3 linked regions of the Polyangium spumosum genome follow. The protein of the gene in region 1 interacts with the protein of each later gene in a pairwise test. Links are inferred from orthologs where the notes say so. Each region holds a gene or a part of one and is shown on either strand. Other genes may lie near its edges.

What was found.
Region 2: the proteins of rlmB (region 1) and tsaE interact in binary tests that used the Escherichia coli proteins (3 or more experiments, as listed by UniProt). The link is inferred for Polyangium spumosum from one-to-one orthologs.
Region 3: the proteins of rlmB (region 1) and GF068_RS25680 interact in binary tests that used the Escherichia coli proteins (3 or more experiments, as listed by UniProt). The link is inferred for Polyangium spumosum from one-to-one orthologs.

What each region holds. Positions count from the first base shown.
Region 1 is NZ_WJIE01000001.1:562,411-567,448, forward strand. Bases 689-3,620 are described here. They hold rlmB (23S rRNA (guanosine(2251)-2'-O)-methyltransferase RlmB), read left to right. Parts: upstream 689-1,757; coding sequence 1,758-2,483; downstream 2,484-3,620. Other genes in these bases: GF068_RS02410 (hypothetical protein), read left to right, coding at 689-884; pyrF (orotidine-5'-phosphate decarboxylase), read left to right, coding at 1,039-1,761; GF068_RS02425 (hypothetical protein), read left to right, coding at 2,504-3,620. In the rest of the region: more of GF068_RS02410, read left to right, coding at 129-688; more of GF068_RS02425, read left to right, coding at 3,621-3,664; GF068_RS02430 (cysteine desulfurase family protein), read right to left, coding at 3,997-5,038. UniProt on the Escherichia coli protein: Specifically methylates the ribose of guanosine 2251 in 23S rRNA.
Region 2 is NZ_WJIE01000006.1:441,313-446,382, reverse strand. Bases 1,386-4,349 are described here. They hold tsaE (tRNA (adenosine(37)-N6)-threonylcarbamoyltransferase complex ATPase subunit type 1 TsaE), read right to left. Parts: upstream 3,124-4,349; coding sequence 2,647-3,123; downstream 1,386-2,646. Other genes in these bases: GF068_RS43675 (hypothetical protein), read right to left, coding at 3,135-4,334; GF068_RS22815 (MlaE family ABC transporter permease), read right to left, coding at 1,840-2,631; GF068_RS22820 (class I SAM-dependent methyltransferase), read right to left, coding at 1,386-1,836. Also shown: GF068_RS22830 (FHA domain-containing protein), read left to right, coding at 1-71; GF068_RS44320 (hypothetical protein), read left to right, coding at 183-1,121; more of GF068_RS22820, read right to left, coding at 1,144-1,385; GF068_RS22795 (XylR N-terminal domain-containing protein), read left to right, coding at 4,468-5,070. UniProt on the Escherichia coli protein: Required for the formation of a threonylcarbamoyl group on adenosine at position 37 (t(6)A37) in tRNAs that read codons beginning with adenine.
Region 3 is NZ_WJIE01000007.1:358,411-363,516, forward strand. The notes cover bases 1,386-4,385. They hold GF068_RS25680 (NAD(P)H-hydrate dehydratase), read right to left. Parts: upstream 3,717-4,385; coding sequence 2,055-3,716; downstream 1,386-2,054. Other genes in these bases: GF068_RS25675 (RNA polymerase sigma factor), read right to left, coding at 1,386-1,862; GF068_RS25685 (pyridoxine 5'-phosphate synthase), read right to left, coding at 3,713-4,385. Also shown: GF068_RS25665 (MBL fold metallo-hydrolase), read right to left, coding at 1-47; GF068_RS25670 (thiolase family protein), read right to left, coding at 53-1,237; more of GF068_RS25675, read right to left, coding at 1,290-1,385; more of GF068_RS25685, read right to left, coding at 4,386-4,450; molecular chaperone HtpG, read right to left, coding at 4,477-5,106. UniProt on the Escherichia coli protein: Bifunctional enzyme that catalyzes the epimerization of the S- and R-forms of NAD(P)HX and the dehydration of the S-form of NAD(P)HX at the expense of ADP, which is converted to AMP.

The DNA of each region.
Region 1 (5,038 bases):
ACCGACAGGCGCCGCGGTACTCTCACATTGGCGGGTGTCCTCGGAAAGGTTCGATCGTGCTGCAGAAGCACGGCGGTCCTCCCCCGGGGCGAACGGCGAGCGCGCTGCTTTCGAAGGAGCCACGACGCATGTCCGAACAGAAGGAAAGCTCGGTCCTGTTCTCCCTCAAGGAGCTCATGAACCTCGAGGAGGACCGTATCAAGCAGGAGGAGGATGCGAAGGCCGCCGCAGCGGCCGCCGCAGAACGAGCCCGGCTCGACGAGGAGCGCCGGAAGCGCGAGGAAGAAGAAGCGCGCATCCGGGCCGAGGAAGAGCGCAGGGCCATGGAGGAGCGCAAGGCTCGCGAGGAAGCCGCGCGCCTCGAGGCGATCCGTCAAGCCGAGGTCGAGAAGGCCCGCGTCGAGGCCGAGCAGAGGGCGCGCCTCGAGGCGATGAACGCCCAGCAGCAGCACGAGCGCAAGCTCGCCGAGCTGCAGCACGACGAGTCGAAGAAGAAGCTGCGCAAGACGCTGTACGGCGTGGTCGCGGCGGTCGTCGTGATCGGCGGCGCAGCGACGTACTTCATCGTCGACCAGAGCCAGAAGGCCGAGCAAGAGCGCCTTGCGGCTGCCGAGCAGACCCGGCAACTGGAAGAAGAGAAGAAGAAGATCGAGCAGCAGGCCAAGGAGTCGCAGGCGAAAATCGACAGCCTGCTCAGCCAGCTCACGAGCGCGAAGGACGAGGCGACGCGCCTCGCCCTGCAGAAGCAGCTCGACGAAGAGAAGGCGAAGCAGGACGCAGCGAAGAAGGCCGGCGGCGGCGGTGGTCCTCGCCCCGCGGGCGGCGGCGGCGCGGCCAAGCCCTGCAACTGCGCCCCCGGCGATCCGCTCTGCTCCTGCCTCTGATCCAGCCGAGCGGCCCGCGACGACACGCACCCTACGCGGGCCGCCGTTTGCATCCCTTCGATGCAGACGCATGAAGCCCAAGGCCCCCGAGACGGCCCCGGACCTCCCGTCCGATGGCCCCCTTCCCCCCCTCGATGACCTCGACACACCCCCGATGAACGAAGCGACGAGGCGGCTCGTCTTCCCGCTCGACTACGGCTCGCTCGAAGAGGCGCGCGCCGGCGCGCGTGTCGTCGCGCCGTCGGTCGGCGTCCTCAAGGTGGGGCTCGAGCTCTTCGTGCGCGAAGGGCCGGCCGCGATCGCGGCGTGCCACGATCTCGGCCGCGAGGTCTTCCTCGACCTGAAGCTGCACGACATCCCGGAGACCGTGGGCCGCGCCGTGCAGAGCGCCGCTTCGCTCGGCGTCCGGTACTTGACCGTGCACGCGCACGGCGGCCGCGTGATGCTCGAGCGCGCAGCCAGCGAGGCCGCACGCGCGAGCTCGCCGCTCACGATCCTCGCGGTGACCGTGTTGACCTCGCTCGACGGCGCGGATCTCGCCTCGCTGGGTTTGTCGACGTCGCCCGCAGAGCAAGCCGAGCGGGTCGCGCGGCTCGCGTGGGACGCGGGTGTGCGAGGGTTCGTCGCGTCCGCGTCGGAGGCGGCGAACCTCAGGAGCGCGCTCGGCCCCGAGGCGCTGCTCGTCACGCCGGGGATCCGACCGGCAGGCAGCGACGCGGGGGATCAGAAAAGAATCACGACGCCGGCGCAGGCGATCGCAGCGGGAGCGGATCTGCTCGTGGTCGGGCGGCCGATCCGCGACGCGAAGGATCCGCTCGCCGCCGCGCGAGCCATCGTCGCCGAGATCGAGGGCGCGCTCGCCGCGCGACACACATGAGTCGACTCGTTTACGGACTCCAGCCCGTCCGCGAAGCCGTGCGCGTGCACGGCGACGCCCTCGAACGCGTGGTCGTCGAGCAAGGCAGTAACCCCAAGATCCAGGCCGTCGGGCGCTTCGCCGAGGGTCGCGGCGTCCGCGTCGAGACGGCGCCGCGCGCCGAGCTCGATCGTCGCACCGGCGGCGGCAGGCACCAGGGCGTGCTCGCCGTCGCGCCGGATCTGCGGATCCTCCGCGTGGACGCCCTCCCGATCGAGCCCACCTCCATCGTCGTCGTGCTCGACGGCATCATGGATCCGCAGAACTTCGGGGCGATCGTGCGCAGCGCCGTCGCGCTCGGGGCCACGGGGATCGTCTGGCCCGAGCACAGCTCCGCGCCGCTCTCGCCGGCGACGTTCCGCGCGTCGGCGGGCGCGATCGAGCACGCCACGCTCTGCCGCGTCTCGTCCTTGCCGGAGGCCCTGCGATCCCTCGCGGATCGTGGCGTCGCGGTGATCGCGCTCGACGCGCAGGGGCCGACGACGCTCGGCGGGATCGATCTACGCGGGCCCGTGGCGATCGTGATCGGCGCCGAGGACAAGGGCGCCCGCAAGGCCGTGCTCCGCGCCTGCCAGCACATCGCGCGTCTGCCGATGGCAGGGCCGATCGGCTCGCTCAACGCCTCGGTCGCGGGCGCGCTCGCGCTCTACGAGGTCCTCCGCCAGCGGCAGGTGCCCGCCTGAGAGCGTCCCCTCCGGCGTGGATGCTCATCGTCCTCGCCGCCGTGCCGCTGCGGCTCGCGCTCGCGCTCGGGACGGATCTCTCCCCCGACGAGGCCTACTACCTCGCGGCGGCGCGCGCGCCGGGCCTGCTCCCGCCGCTCGTCGACCATCCGCCGCTGATCCCGCTCCTGCTTCGGCTCGTCGACCGGCTCGCGGCCTTGCCGCTCGAGTTACACGTCCGGCTCGTCCCGCTCGCCTTTTCCTTCGGCCTCTCCGTCGCCACCGTGGCCCTCGCGCGACGCCGTGGGGCCGGCGCCGCGGGGAGGAACCTCGTGGCCTTCCTGTCGAGCTTCGCCCTGCTCCCGGTCGCGGGTGGCTTCGTCGCGACCCCGGACGGGCCGGCCCTGCTCGCCCTCGTGCTGGCGCTCCTCTGGGCCGACCCGGCGCCCGATGCGGCCGCCGCGTCCTCCCCACGCAGGCTCGCCGTTGCGCTCGCCTTGGGGCTCGCAGGGGCCGCGGGCGCCCTCGCCAAGGTGGTGCTCCTGCCGCTCTTTCCGCTCGTCGTGCTGCTCGCCCGCGGGCGTCGCCTCCCCGAGCGCCTCCTCGCGCTTGCTCCCCTCGCCCTCGCTGCGCCGCTGCTCGCCCCGAGCCTCGCCTTCCAGCTCCGGCATGCCTATGCCCAGCAGGCGCCCGCGTTCACGCTCCTCGGCGCCCTCGGGGCCCTCGTCGCGGCGGCCGTCGCCCAGGCGCTGCTCTGGACCCCGTGGACGCTCTTCCACGGCGCCCGCGCCCTCCGCGCCTCGCCGCTTGCCGATCGGGCGGTCGTGTTCTCGATGACGGCCCTCGTCGCCGCCTCGGCCCTCGCCCGCGCCGTGCCCCCCGAGCCGAACTGGTATGCGCCTTCGGCTTTGATCCTCGTCGTTGCGTGCGCCCGATCCGCCCAGGATTTGGCCCCGCGCGCGCGACTTGCCATGCTGCTCGCCATCCTGGTGCCCACGGCGATCGCGGCCGCGCACACGCTTCACCCGTTTCTCCCGCTGCCGCTCCGAGCCGACCCCACCGCCCGCCTCCATGGCTGGCGGCACGGGGACGGGCCTGTCCACGCGCCGGGCGTGGGCCCTTATGGTGCCGCCGCGGAGCGATGCGTGTACCAGGACACGTGCTCAGAAATAGAAGCCTACTTCCGAGTACTTAACGAGTAACCTTCAAGGCGCCACTTCACCACCGGATTCAACTGAACGAGCGGCCAGGAAAAGGCCTCGCGCGTTCGTTTCAAGCGAATGACCCTCGCGCGCCGGAAGATCGCCGAATTGTTGATCAAATTCGCATACTTGGACATGCCGCCCGGAGAAACTCCTCGCATTTCGTCGAGATAGTTCAGGCGATACACGAAGGAAGACCGGCCGGCCGCCAAGCGCGCGATATCGATCCGGTTCTCCCGGGAACCGGCTCGAAGAGAGGTCGCCAACATCGGGTTTGGATGGACGAACGCGCGCGGCGCACCCGAGCGTGAGCCGGTCGGCAGGACGAACGTTCAGGGCTTGGGGCGGGTGCGTCCGAGGACACGGGCGAACCGCGCGAGGGCCTCGTCGACGTCGTCGGCGGTCGTCTCCTCGCCCAGCGAGATCCGCACCGCCGCGAGCGCACGCGCCTCGCCCACCATCGCCGCGAGCACCGGCGAAGGCTCGGCCGTGCCCGCGCTACAAGCCGACCCGCTGGAGACGGCCACACGCTCGAGGTCGAGCGCCGCGCAGAGCTCCTCGCCCCGCCAGCCAGGGAACGAGAGGTTCGTCACGTGTGGCGCGCGATCGGCCTCGCCGTTGCGCACGACCTCGCGCCCGAGCTCACGACCCAGCCGGACGAGCTCGGCCTCCAGCCGGTCCCGCAGCGGCGCGAGCTCGGCGTACCGTGCAGGTGTTCGTCGCGCCCGCTCGGCCGCGACGGCGAAGCCCGCCGCCGCCACCGGATCCTGCGTCCCCGGCCTGAGCCCGCGCTCCTGCGAACCGCCGTACAGGAGCCGCGCGAGGCGCACCGACGGCGCCGTGAGCAACGCGCCGATGCCCTTCGGCCCCCGGATCTTGTGCGCGGCCACGCTGACGAGATCCGCGCCTTCGAAGGCCTCACGCGGCAGCTTGCCCACGGCCTGCACCACGTCGACGTGGAGCAGCGCCCCCCGCGAACGGCAAAGCGCCGCGACGGCCGCTACGGGCTGGATCACGCCCGTCTCGTGGTTCACCGCCTGCAGCGCCACGAGCCGCACCGAGGCGCCGGCCGAAGCGGCCCCGTCCATCGCCGCCGCCACCGCCTCGGGCGTGATCCGCCCCGAGGGCTCGGGATCCACCCACGAAACGAGCACGCCCCGCGTGGCGAGGTGCTCGGCGTACCGCAGCACGCTCGGGTGCTCGATGCGGCTCACGACGAGCGCAGGCTGCGCGGGCGTCGCCGGCGCCGCGGCGAAGGCATGGTGGAGCGCGAGGTTGTTCGCCTCGGTCCCGCCCGAGGTGAGCACGACGTCGCGTGGATCGAACCCCACGAGCGCGGCGACCGCCTCGCGCGCGTCCTCGACCCGCGACCGC
Region 2 (5,070 bases), on another replicon or contig:
TCTCGCGCCGCGGGCATGGATACGTCCTCTGCTTGCCGCCCGACGCCGTGCGGATCATCGACGCGGGCTGAGGGGGGCCAAGCTTCGACCGAGCTTCGTCGAAGGCTTCTCCCGCCCGAGGCGGCTACATCAGGCGGCGCGCCCCGGTCACCGGGCGCCTTTTGCTTCGAGGAGGCTTTTACATGCGCACGACCACGTTCCTCTGCACCCTGCTCACGTCCCTCGCCCTCCTGTCCGGCTGCATCATCACGACGAACAACCCCGGCGGCGGCGGCAATGGCGGCGACGGCGGTGAGGCTGGTAATGGCGGCGCCGGGGGTCAGGGCGGACAGGGCGGCAGCGGCGGACAGGGCGGCGGCGGCGATCACGAGGCCACCTGCTACGAGCCGACCGCGGCCGAGGGTACGGACGGCTTCGAGGCCACGGCCGAGGCGAACACGCACACGTTCACGTTCACCGTGCCGAACGACGCGGGCGGCGGGTACGTCGAGGTCCGCGGGCACGGCGAGCAGCTCTTCATGGGCCTCATGGCCGCCACGGACCCCGACGGCGACATCTCGGGCTCGGCGAGCGGCGAGGGCGGCGTGGCCGCGCGGCGCTTCGTGGTCACGCCCGGCATGACGTATTCGGTGCGGCTCGAGGAGACCGGCGTCGCGACGGGTGACCCTCCGCAGAAGGTCACCTACGACTGGAAGTTCCACGCGGCCGTGGATTGCTTCGAGCCGAACGACACGCCCGCCGAGGCGCGGAGCATCGCCCTCGGCAAGCCGCTCAGCGCCTACATGCTCGCGGGGTACGTCGAGAATGCCTGGCCGACCTACGAGGCGCATTACGATTATTACGAGGTCCAGGTGGACAGGCCGGGCATGCTGCGCGCCACCCTGGACACGCCGATCGCGCTGTCGCTGGACATGTACGGGCCCGACGGCGAGACGAAGCTCGCCGGGGATCTGGCCCTGGAGACCGAGCCCAAGACGATCGAGGCCGAGATCACGGAGCCCGGCACCTATTACGTGCTCGTCTCCCCGTTCGTGTCGCTCTATTACAACGATTTCGACACGGGCGGCGAGCTCGCGAAGAACTGGGTCAACCCCTACGAGCTGACCGTCACGCACGAGTGAGCCCCGCTCGGGGGGGGCGGCGCTACCGGAGCACGCAGCGGAAACACGCCCGGATCGGGAGTAGGTCCGACGGCGACGCGGCGCGGTGGGTGACCCGGAAGAACCGTTCGAGCAGGCGCTCGAATTCGGCCGGGGTCCACGTGTGCAGGTGGTACCGGTCGCCGCCCCATTCGATGCGATCCCCGAGGGCCCAGCCGATGGGCGTCTTGCGGACGAAGCCCTTCAAGCCGAGGATGAGCGGGTCGTTCGGGACCGTGATGACCGCCGCGCCCTCGGGCCGGAGCAGCCGCGTGATCGCCCCGAGGATCGCGCCCGGATCCTCGCAATGCTCGAGGACCTCGGTGCAGATGATCCGGTCGAACGAGCGGGCCGGCAGGTCCATCTTGTCGACCTCACCCTTCAAGAAACGCGCGTCGTACCCCGCCAGGTTTTTCCGGGCCGTGTCGAGGAAGACGTCGGAGACGTCGATCGCCGTGATGCGGGCCCGCGGGAACATGCGCAGGACGTGCCCGCCGCCCGAGCCGATCTCGGCGAGGTCGAGGCCGTCCGCAGGGCCGATGAAGCGGCGAATGATGGCGAGGCGGCCCCTCTCGATGAGCCGGATCGGCAAGAACGAGCGCTCGTAATAGGCGTCGATCGGGTGCTCGCGGGCGAGCTCGTCGTTCAAGGCCTCGACGTCGAGGCCCGCGGGCGCGTGTTTGTCCGGACTCGCCATGCTTCACATGTCTCCCAGCATCACCTGCGTGAGGACGTAATTGGCCACGAGGATGGCCACGCAGCTCTCGACGACGGCCCGCGTCGTCGCCATACCCACGCCGCGCGCGCCGCCGGACGCGAAATACCCGTGGCGGCAGGCGATCGACGCGATCAGGAAACCAAAAATCGCGCCCTTCACGAGGCCCATGAAGAGGTCACGCGGGCGGGCGAAGTCGTGAATGCTGCGCAGGAAAAACCCCCAGTCGCCGCCGAGCCAGGCGACGGCCACGAGGTAGCAGCCGATCATGCCGATGGTCGAATAAAGCATGCAGAGGAGCGGGCCCATCATCACGCCCGCGAGCAGGCGCGGCGAGAGGAGGTACTGCACCGGGCTCACGCCCATCGTGGTGATCGCGTCGATCTGCTCGGTCACGCGCATGTTGCCGAGCTCGGCCGCCATGCCGCTGCCCGCCCGCGCCGTGATCATGAGCGCCGAGAACACGGGCGAGACCTCACGCATGAGCGAGACGGCCACGATCCCGCCCACGTTCGCCTCGGCGCTGAACTGCTTGAGCGCGTAGACCGACTGGAGCGCGACGACCATGCCGCTGAAGAGGCCCGTGAGGCCCACGAGGAAGGTCGACTGCACGCCGATGTAATCCATCGCGGCGAGCATCTGGCTCGCCCGGAACGGGGGGCGGAAGAGCCAGGCCACGGTCTGGAAGGTCAAGCTCACCGTGGTCCCGATGTTCTCGAAGAAGCCGAGCACGGGATCCAGGATCCGCTGCAAGAGCTTCGGCTCGGAGTCGTCCACGCGAGGACCTCTGTATCACGGCCGTCCGGCGCCCGTCACGGCCGCGAGCAGCGCCGAGGCGCGCGCGCCGCCCGCCTCGAGCCGCGCCCGCCTCGTCCCATCCGCCGCGACCTCGAACGTGACGGAGAGCGCGTCCCCGCCGAGCGCCGCCGCATACGGCGCGCCCCACTCGACGACGAGCACGGCCCCCTCGCCGCGCCGATCCCGCAGGCCGAGCTGCGCGAGCTCGTCCTCGTCGCCGACGCGGTAGAGGTCGGCGTGGGCGATCGGCAGGCGCGCTTCGTGCTCGTGGACGAGGGTGAAGGTGGGGCTCGTGATGGGCTCGCTCGCGGGGACGCCGAGGGCGCGGCAGAGGGCGCGGGTGAAGAAGGTCTTCCCGGCGCCGAGGTCGCCCGCGAGGATCACGAGGTCACCCGGGACGAGCGCCGCGGCGACGGCGCGGGCGAGCCGGATCGTGGCGCGACGCGTGGGGAGCGGGACGATCGTGGGCACGGCGGGAGGGCTCAGAAGCGATACGTGAGGCCCGCGGTCGCGCCCATGAGGACGATGGTGCCGTCGTCCGTGGGCACGAAGCGGAGGTTGCCGAGCTGGGTGTCGATGCGCAGCGACGGCGTGATGCCGAAGACGAGGTCGAGGGCGGCGCCGATGGAGAAATGCCCCGTGCTGCGCCCCTCGTAGGTGACGCCGTTCGGCGCGGTGACGGTGCTGCCGAGGCGGACGAAGGGGCCGAGGAAGAGCTCGGGGCCGACGTGAAAGGAAAAACCCTCCTTGCGGCCGTCGGGCGCGGTCCGGATCATGGGAGAAAAGAGCCAGCGGCCGCCGACGTCGACCCACAAGGCGGGGGGGCCGGCGACGTTGCCCGCGAGGCCGGCGAAGAGCTCGAGCCCCGACGCGCCGATCGCATAACCGCCCCGCACGCCAAAGGCGAACGCCCCGGAGCTGCCGGCGGCGCCTCCCGGCGACGAGGCGGCCCCGGAGACGCCGAGGAGGGCGGTCAAAAAGACGGGCTTGCCCGCGGTGTACGGAGGCCAGACGGCCTTCTGGGAGCCGCCGAGGTAGTTCATGGTGACCTCGTTTTTGGCCGGCTGCGGCGGCGGCGGAGGAGGCGGCGGAGGCATGAACTGGCTCATGTCGAAGGGCGGCGCGGCGCCGACCGGGGGCGGAGGAGGCGGCGGAGGAGGCGGCGGCGGAGGCGGGATGGGAGGCGGGGGCGGAGGCGGCGGGAGGGCCTGTTCCCAGGGCAAAGCGCCGACGCCGACGCCCTCGGGGCGCATGAGGACGGCGAGCATCTCCTGGACCTGGGTGGCTTGTTTCTGGGGGTCGACGTCGCGGGCGACGGACTCGACGCGGCCGAGGGTGGCGAGGTAGGCGGAGATCTCGACGCGGGTGGTGGCCTGTGCCGGCTCGACTTTGGCGGCGAGGATCCAGCTCGCGCGGAGGAGATTGGCGACGGAGGCGAACTCCTCGGGGGTATCGGCGACGCCGTCGGCGATGCGGACGAGGGCCGCGTGGGTCTCGACCTCGGAGGCGATTTGATGGTTGAACGAGGCCGCCCCACGCATGAGGTCCTGATCGAGCCCGAGGCGCGCCGCCGGCGCCGCGCCGCCCTGCGAAGGCAGGACGACGACACGATCGGCGAGGGCGGGCGCAGCCGAGAGGAGGAGCAGAGCGGCGAGGGCAAAAGCGGGGGCGCGGAGACGCATGCCGGGGGAGGATGTACCGCCTTTTCTGCGGGGGAGCGAGGGAGATGTCGCCTCCGGGAACGTGGTTGACAATCCCAGGAACCCAGTCAGTTTTCCGTCCTGTATGAAAATTGGCGAGATCGACCTTCGTAAGATGCTGGAGTTCTCCCCCCACGAGGGCCAGATCCGCCTCGGCCCGGATCGGATGTTGATCTTCCGGCAGGCTGCGTTCGGCGTGCTGCGCGCATTGCTGTTCGAGCGGCTCGGCCTCGAGATGACGAACAGCGTCCTCGCGCAGTTCGGTCATCGGTGTGGGCAAGGCGATTACGTCGCGCTCAACGCCATGTTCGATTGGGACACGGACGAAGATCGTGTCGGGTCGGGCCCGGTGCTCCATTCATGGGAGGGGCTCGTCCTCGCGAAGCCGGAGCACCTCCATTTCAATCGAGCCGAGGGGTCGTTCCACATGTACGGCGCGTGGGAGAGCTCCTACGAGGCGGAGATCCATCGGGAGCACATCGGCGAGAGCGGCGCCCCGGTATGCTTCACGCTGGCGGGATACGCCTCCGGTTACGCGTCGGCGTTCATGGATCGGCCGATGCTCTGCGTGGAGACGCAATGCGCCGCGGCCGGCGCGGAGGTGTGCCGCTGGGAGATCCAGCCGGAAGACGCGTGGGACACGCGGGCAGATCCCTACCGACGCGCGCTCGCGGCGACGGGCAGCACGATTCAAAAGGAGCTCGAGCGATCCCTCGAG
Region 3 (5,106 bases), on another replicon or contig:
GACGGAAATCGCTCGACACCCAGCGTCACGCGCCACGGCCGTCCCATGTCGTTTATCGCTCGAGCACGACGGCGAGCGCCTCGCCGCCGCCGATGCAGAGCGTCGCGAGGCCACGTTTGTCGCCGCGATCCTTCATGGCGTGGATCATCGTCGTGAGCAGACGCGCGCCGGTCGCGCCGATGGGGTGGCCGAGCGCGACGGCGCCGCCGCGCACGTTGACCTTGGCGTTGTCGATGCCGACGAGCTTGTTCACGGCGAGCGTGACGACGGCGAAGGCCTCGTTGATCTCCCAGATGTCGATCTGCTCCTTCGTGAGCTTGGTCCGCGCGAGCGTGTTCTCGATGGCCGCCGCGGGCGCGGTCGTGAACCACTCGGGCTCCTGGGCGGCGCCGCCGTAGCCGGCGATGCGCGCGAGCGGCTCGAGGCCCATCTCCTTGACGGCCTTCTCGCTGGCGAGCACGAGCGCCGAGGCGCCGTCGTTGATCGACGAGGCGTTCGCCGCGGTGATGGTGCCGTCCTTCTGGAAGGCGGGCTTGAGCGTGCCGATCTTGTCGGGCCGGGCGTTGGGCGGGCCCTCGTCGAGCTTCACGACGACGGGATCACCCTTCTTCTGCGGCACGTTCACGGGCGTGATCTCCGCGTCGAAGAGGCCCTCCTTCTGCGCGGCGATGGCGCGGCGGAAGCTCTCCTTGGCGAACTCGTCCTGCGCCTCGCGCGAGAACTCGTACTTCTTCGCGCACGTCTCGCCGGCGTTGCCCATGTGGAAGTTGCCGTAGGGATCCCAGAGGCCGTCGTGGATCATGCCGTCGACGATCTTGTTGTCGCCCATGCGATAGCCGTTCCGGGCCTGCATGAGGTAGTACGGCACGTTCGACATCGACTCCATGCCGCCGGCGACCACCACGTCCGCGTCGCCGAGCGCGATGCTCTTGGCGCCGAGGATGACGGCCTGCATGCCCGAGCCGCAGACCTTGCCGACCGTCGTCGCCGGCACGTTCTTGGGGATGTTCGCGTAGATGGCGGCCTGGCGGGCGGGCGCCTGGCCGACGCCGGCGCCGAGGACGTTGCCCATGAAGACCTCGCCGACGCGATCGGCCGGGACCTTCGCGCGCGCGAGGGCCGCCTCGATGGCGACGGCGCCGAGGCGCGGGGCGGGGAGGGCGGAGAGGGCGCCGAGGAAGGCGCCGATGGGCGTGCGGGCGGCGCCGACGATGTAGACGGGAACGGGCAAGGTCATCACATCCTCCGGAGGCTCGGGCGCAACGTAGCGCGCGCCTCGGAGAAGCGAACTACTCCATCATGTTGCACTGCACAAGAGACGCCTCCCGATCTGCCTCGAGGGCCTTTGCGAGCAGGCGCCTGCCGCGGTGGAGGCGGCTCATGACGGTGCCCACGGGCACACCGAGCTTCTCGGCGGCGTCCTTGTAGGTCATCTCCTGGAGGTCCACGAGGATGAGGGCCTCGCGATACACGGGCTGGATGGCCTCGAGGGCGCGGAGCGTGGGCGGCGAGAGCGCGGTCATCTCGGAGACGGCGGGCGCGGCGGTCCAGGCGTTCGGGTCGGAGTAGAGGACGTCGAGGGCGCGGCGCTCGCGACGATTGCGGCGACACTTGGTGATGAAGACGCTGAAGAGGATCTGGTGGACCCACGCCTTCAGGTTGGTGCCGGGGCGGTACTGGTTCTCGAAGCGGAGGGCGCGCTCGACGGTGTCCTGCACGAGGTCCTCGGCGAGGGCGCTGGAGCGCGACATGCGGAGGGCGCGGCCGAAGAGCTCGGGGGCCAGCGCGGCGACGCCTCGGCGGAGATCCTCGATCGAGTGTGCGTGAAGGGTCTTCGGGGTGGCGAGGGCCTGAGCGAGCATGGGTCGTGACCTCCTGGTGACCCCTCGCTTTCGCAAGGCGGGTGCCGAGGCGTGGCCCGCCCCAAGTGTCTGAAATGATTGGATCGGAAAGGGAGGTGGGTCCCGCGGACGTGTCTCTCCGACACCGGGGCGTGTCCCTCTGCCAACGCAGCGTGGGAAGGCGGGGGATCGTTCGGGCGTACGCCGCGCGCTTCAGCCCGCCAGCGGATCCGCCCCCCGCGCGAGCGCCGCGAGGATCTCCGGGACCAGGTCGGGAATCTCGCCCGCGAACAGGCCTCGATCGCAGCCGGTGCGGGCGCGCCAGAGGTCGCCGGCGAGCGCGTGGACGAGCACGCCCGCGCAGGCCGCCTCCTCGGCGGACATGCTGCAAGCAAACGCCGCGATGAGGCCGGTCAGCACGTCGCCGGAGCCGGCCGTGGCGAGGGCCGGGTTGCCCGCCATGCAGATGAAGAGGCGGCCCTCGGGCGTGGCGATGATCGTGCGGGCGCCCTTGAGGATCACGGTGGCGCTCGTGCGCGCGACGGCCTCGCGGACGGCGCCGAAGCGGTCCTGCTCGATGGCCGTCGCGCTGCGGCCGAGCAGGCGGCCGAGCTCGCCCGGGTGCGGCGTGAGCACGAGGCGGCCTCTGGCTTGCGCGAGCGACTCGGGGCGGCCGGCGAAATGGGTGATCGCGTCGGCGTCGACGACCTTGAAGCCGTCCCAGCCGAGCACGACGTGATCAACCGCCGCCCGCGCCTCCGCGCCGAGGCCGAAACCAGGGCCGATGGCGACGGTGCGGCGTCCAGCGAGGGCCGCGTCGAGTGAAGGGCCGATGCGGCTCGGGTCGATCCGCGTGGTCATCACCTCGACGACGCGTGACTCGAGCGACGTCGCGGCGTCGGGCCAGGTGCCGATCGTGACGAGGCCGGCGCCGGCGCGCATCGCGGCCTTCGCCGTGAGGAGCGAGGCGCCGAGCTTGCCGGGTGAGCCCGCGACGACGAGCACGTCGCCGGCCTTGTGTTTGTGCACGCTCGCCTCGCGCGGGGCGAAGTACGAGCCGACGGTCTCGCGGCGGATGACCTCGGCGACGACGCCGACGTGGGCGAGGATCGGCGGATCGGGGACGCCGAGGTCGACGACGTGCACGTTGCCGGAGAGGCGCGCGCCTTCGGGCGTGAGCATGCCGATCTTGAGGTGGCCGAAGGTGACGGTGTCGTCGGCGCGCACGGCGATGCCAAACGGCGAGCCGCTGTCGGCGTCGAGGCCCGAGGGGATGTCGAGCGCGACGAGGCGGGCGGAGGCGTCGTTGAGGACGGCGATGACGTCGGCGAGGTGGCCGGTGATGGGCCGGTCGAGGCCCGTGCCGAAGAGGGCGTCGATCACGAAGTCGGCGCGCGCGAGCGCGGCGTGCAGCGGGCCGAGGCTCGAGCCCTCGGGCACCTCGAAGAATCGGCCGCCGAGGTCGATGTACGCGTCGTGGTTGATGCGCGCGTCGCCGGTGACCTTCTCGCTCCTGCCCGCGAGGTAGACCTCGACCTCGGCCCCGCGCGCGTAGAGGTGCCGCGCCACGACGAACCCGTCGCCGCCGTTGTTGCCCGTGCCGCAGACGACGACGACGCGCGCCTCGAGCGGGTACCTCGCGGGCTGACCGGGGCTCTGCACGTGGCGGACCGGGAACGAGCGGGCGCGCGCCGCGATCACGTCGGCCTCGTGGCTCGGCGCGCACGGGCAGCGGCGCGCCTCGATCATCGCGGAGATCACGTCGGCGGCGCCGCGCCCTGCGTTCTCCATGAGGACGACGCCCGGCACGTGGCAGGTCTCGATCGCGTACTTGTCGAACGCGCGCATCTGGGCGCGCGTGAGGACGGGGATCATCGCGAACGGCCTCGCATGCCGCGGTCGACGGCGCGACGAAGATCCCGCACCGCGCGATCCATCCCGAAGAACACCGCGTCGGCGATGACCGAGTGGCCGATGTTGACCTCGACGATGTCGGGGATGGCCACGACGGGCCCGACGTTGTGGCGCGTCAGGCCGTGGCCCGCGGCGACCTCGAGGCCGAGCGCCGAGGCGCGGGCCGCGGCGCGCTTCAGGCGATCGAGCTCGTGCTCGGCTTGCTCCCCCGACGCGTGACAGTACTCGCCCGTGTGCAGCTCGATCTGCGCGACGTGGAGGGCGGCGGAGGCCTCGACCATCTCCTCGTCGGCGCCGATGAAGAGGCTCACCTTGATCCCGCGCTCCTTGGCCATCTTCACGGCGGCCTCGATGCCGGCGCGCTTTCCCTTCACGTCGAGCCCGCCCTCGGTCGTGCGCTCCTCGCGGCGCTCGGGGACGAGCGTGATCACGTCGGGACGCACCCGCGACGCGATGCCGATCATCTCCTCGGTGACGGCCATCTCCAGGTTGAAGAGCGTCTGCACCGAGGCGCGCAGGCGCGTGACGTCGTCGTCGGTGATGTGGCGCCGATCCTCGCGCAGGTGCGCGGTGATGCCGTCGGCGCCGGCCGCTTCGCAGAGGCCGGCGGCGAAGACAGGATCGGGGTACCGCGTGCCGCGCGCGTTCCGCACGGTGGCGACGTGATCGATGTTGATGTGGAGGCGGACCGGCATGGCCGGACTCTACTACACGGCGGGAGTCAGCGCGTCACGGCCGCCGTGCTGGCCTGCGTGAGCAAATCCTGAATGTGCTTCACCAGCTTCGCCGGGTCGGTCACCACGCCCTCGGCCAGCAACGCTTGCTCGTAGAGCAGCTCGGACCAGAGCTTGATCGGCTCTGCGCTCGGGTCCTTCTCGGCCAGCGCGCTCAGGTTCTTCACGATGGGGCTCTCGGGGTTGAGCTCCAGGATGCGCTTCGCCTGCGGCGCGTCCTCGCCCATCATGCGCATGATCCGCTCCATGTTGACCCCGAGGTCCCCCTCGGCGGCGACGAGGCAGCTCGCGCTGTCGGTCAGGCGCCGCGAGGCGCGCACGTCCTTCACCCGATCACCGAGCGTCGACTTCACGGCCGAGACCGCGCTCTTGATCTGCTCGCCGGCGAGCTCGTCCGCCTTCTCGTCCTTGTCGCCGAGGTCGATGTCGCCGTGGGCGATGCTGCGCAGGCGGCGCTTGTCGTATTCGGTCAACGACTGCACGACCCACTCGTCGACCGGCTCGGTCATCAACAGCACGTCGTAGCCGCGCTTCTTGAAGGCCTCGATGTGCGGGCTCTTCTCCAGCGCGCGGCGGCTCGTGCCCGTCAGGTAGTAGATCTCCTTCTGCGACTCGGG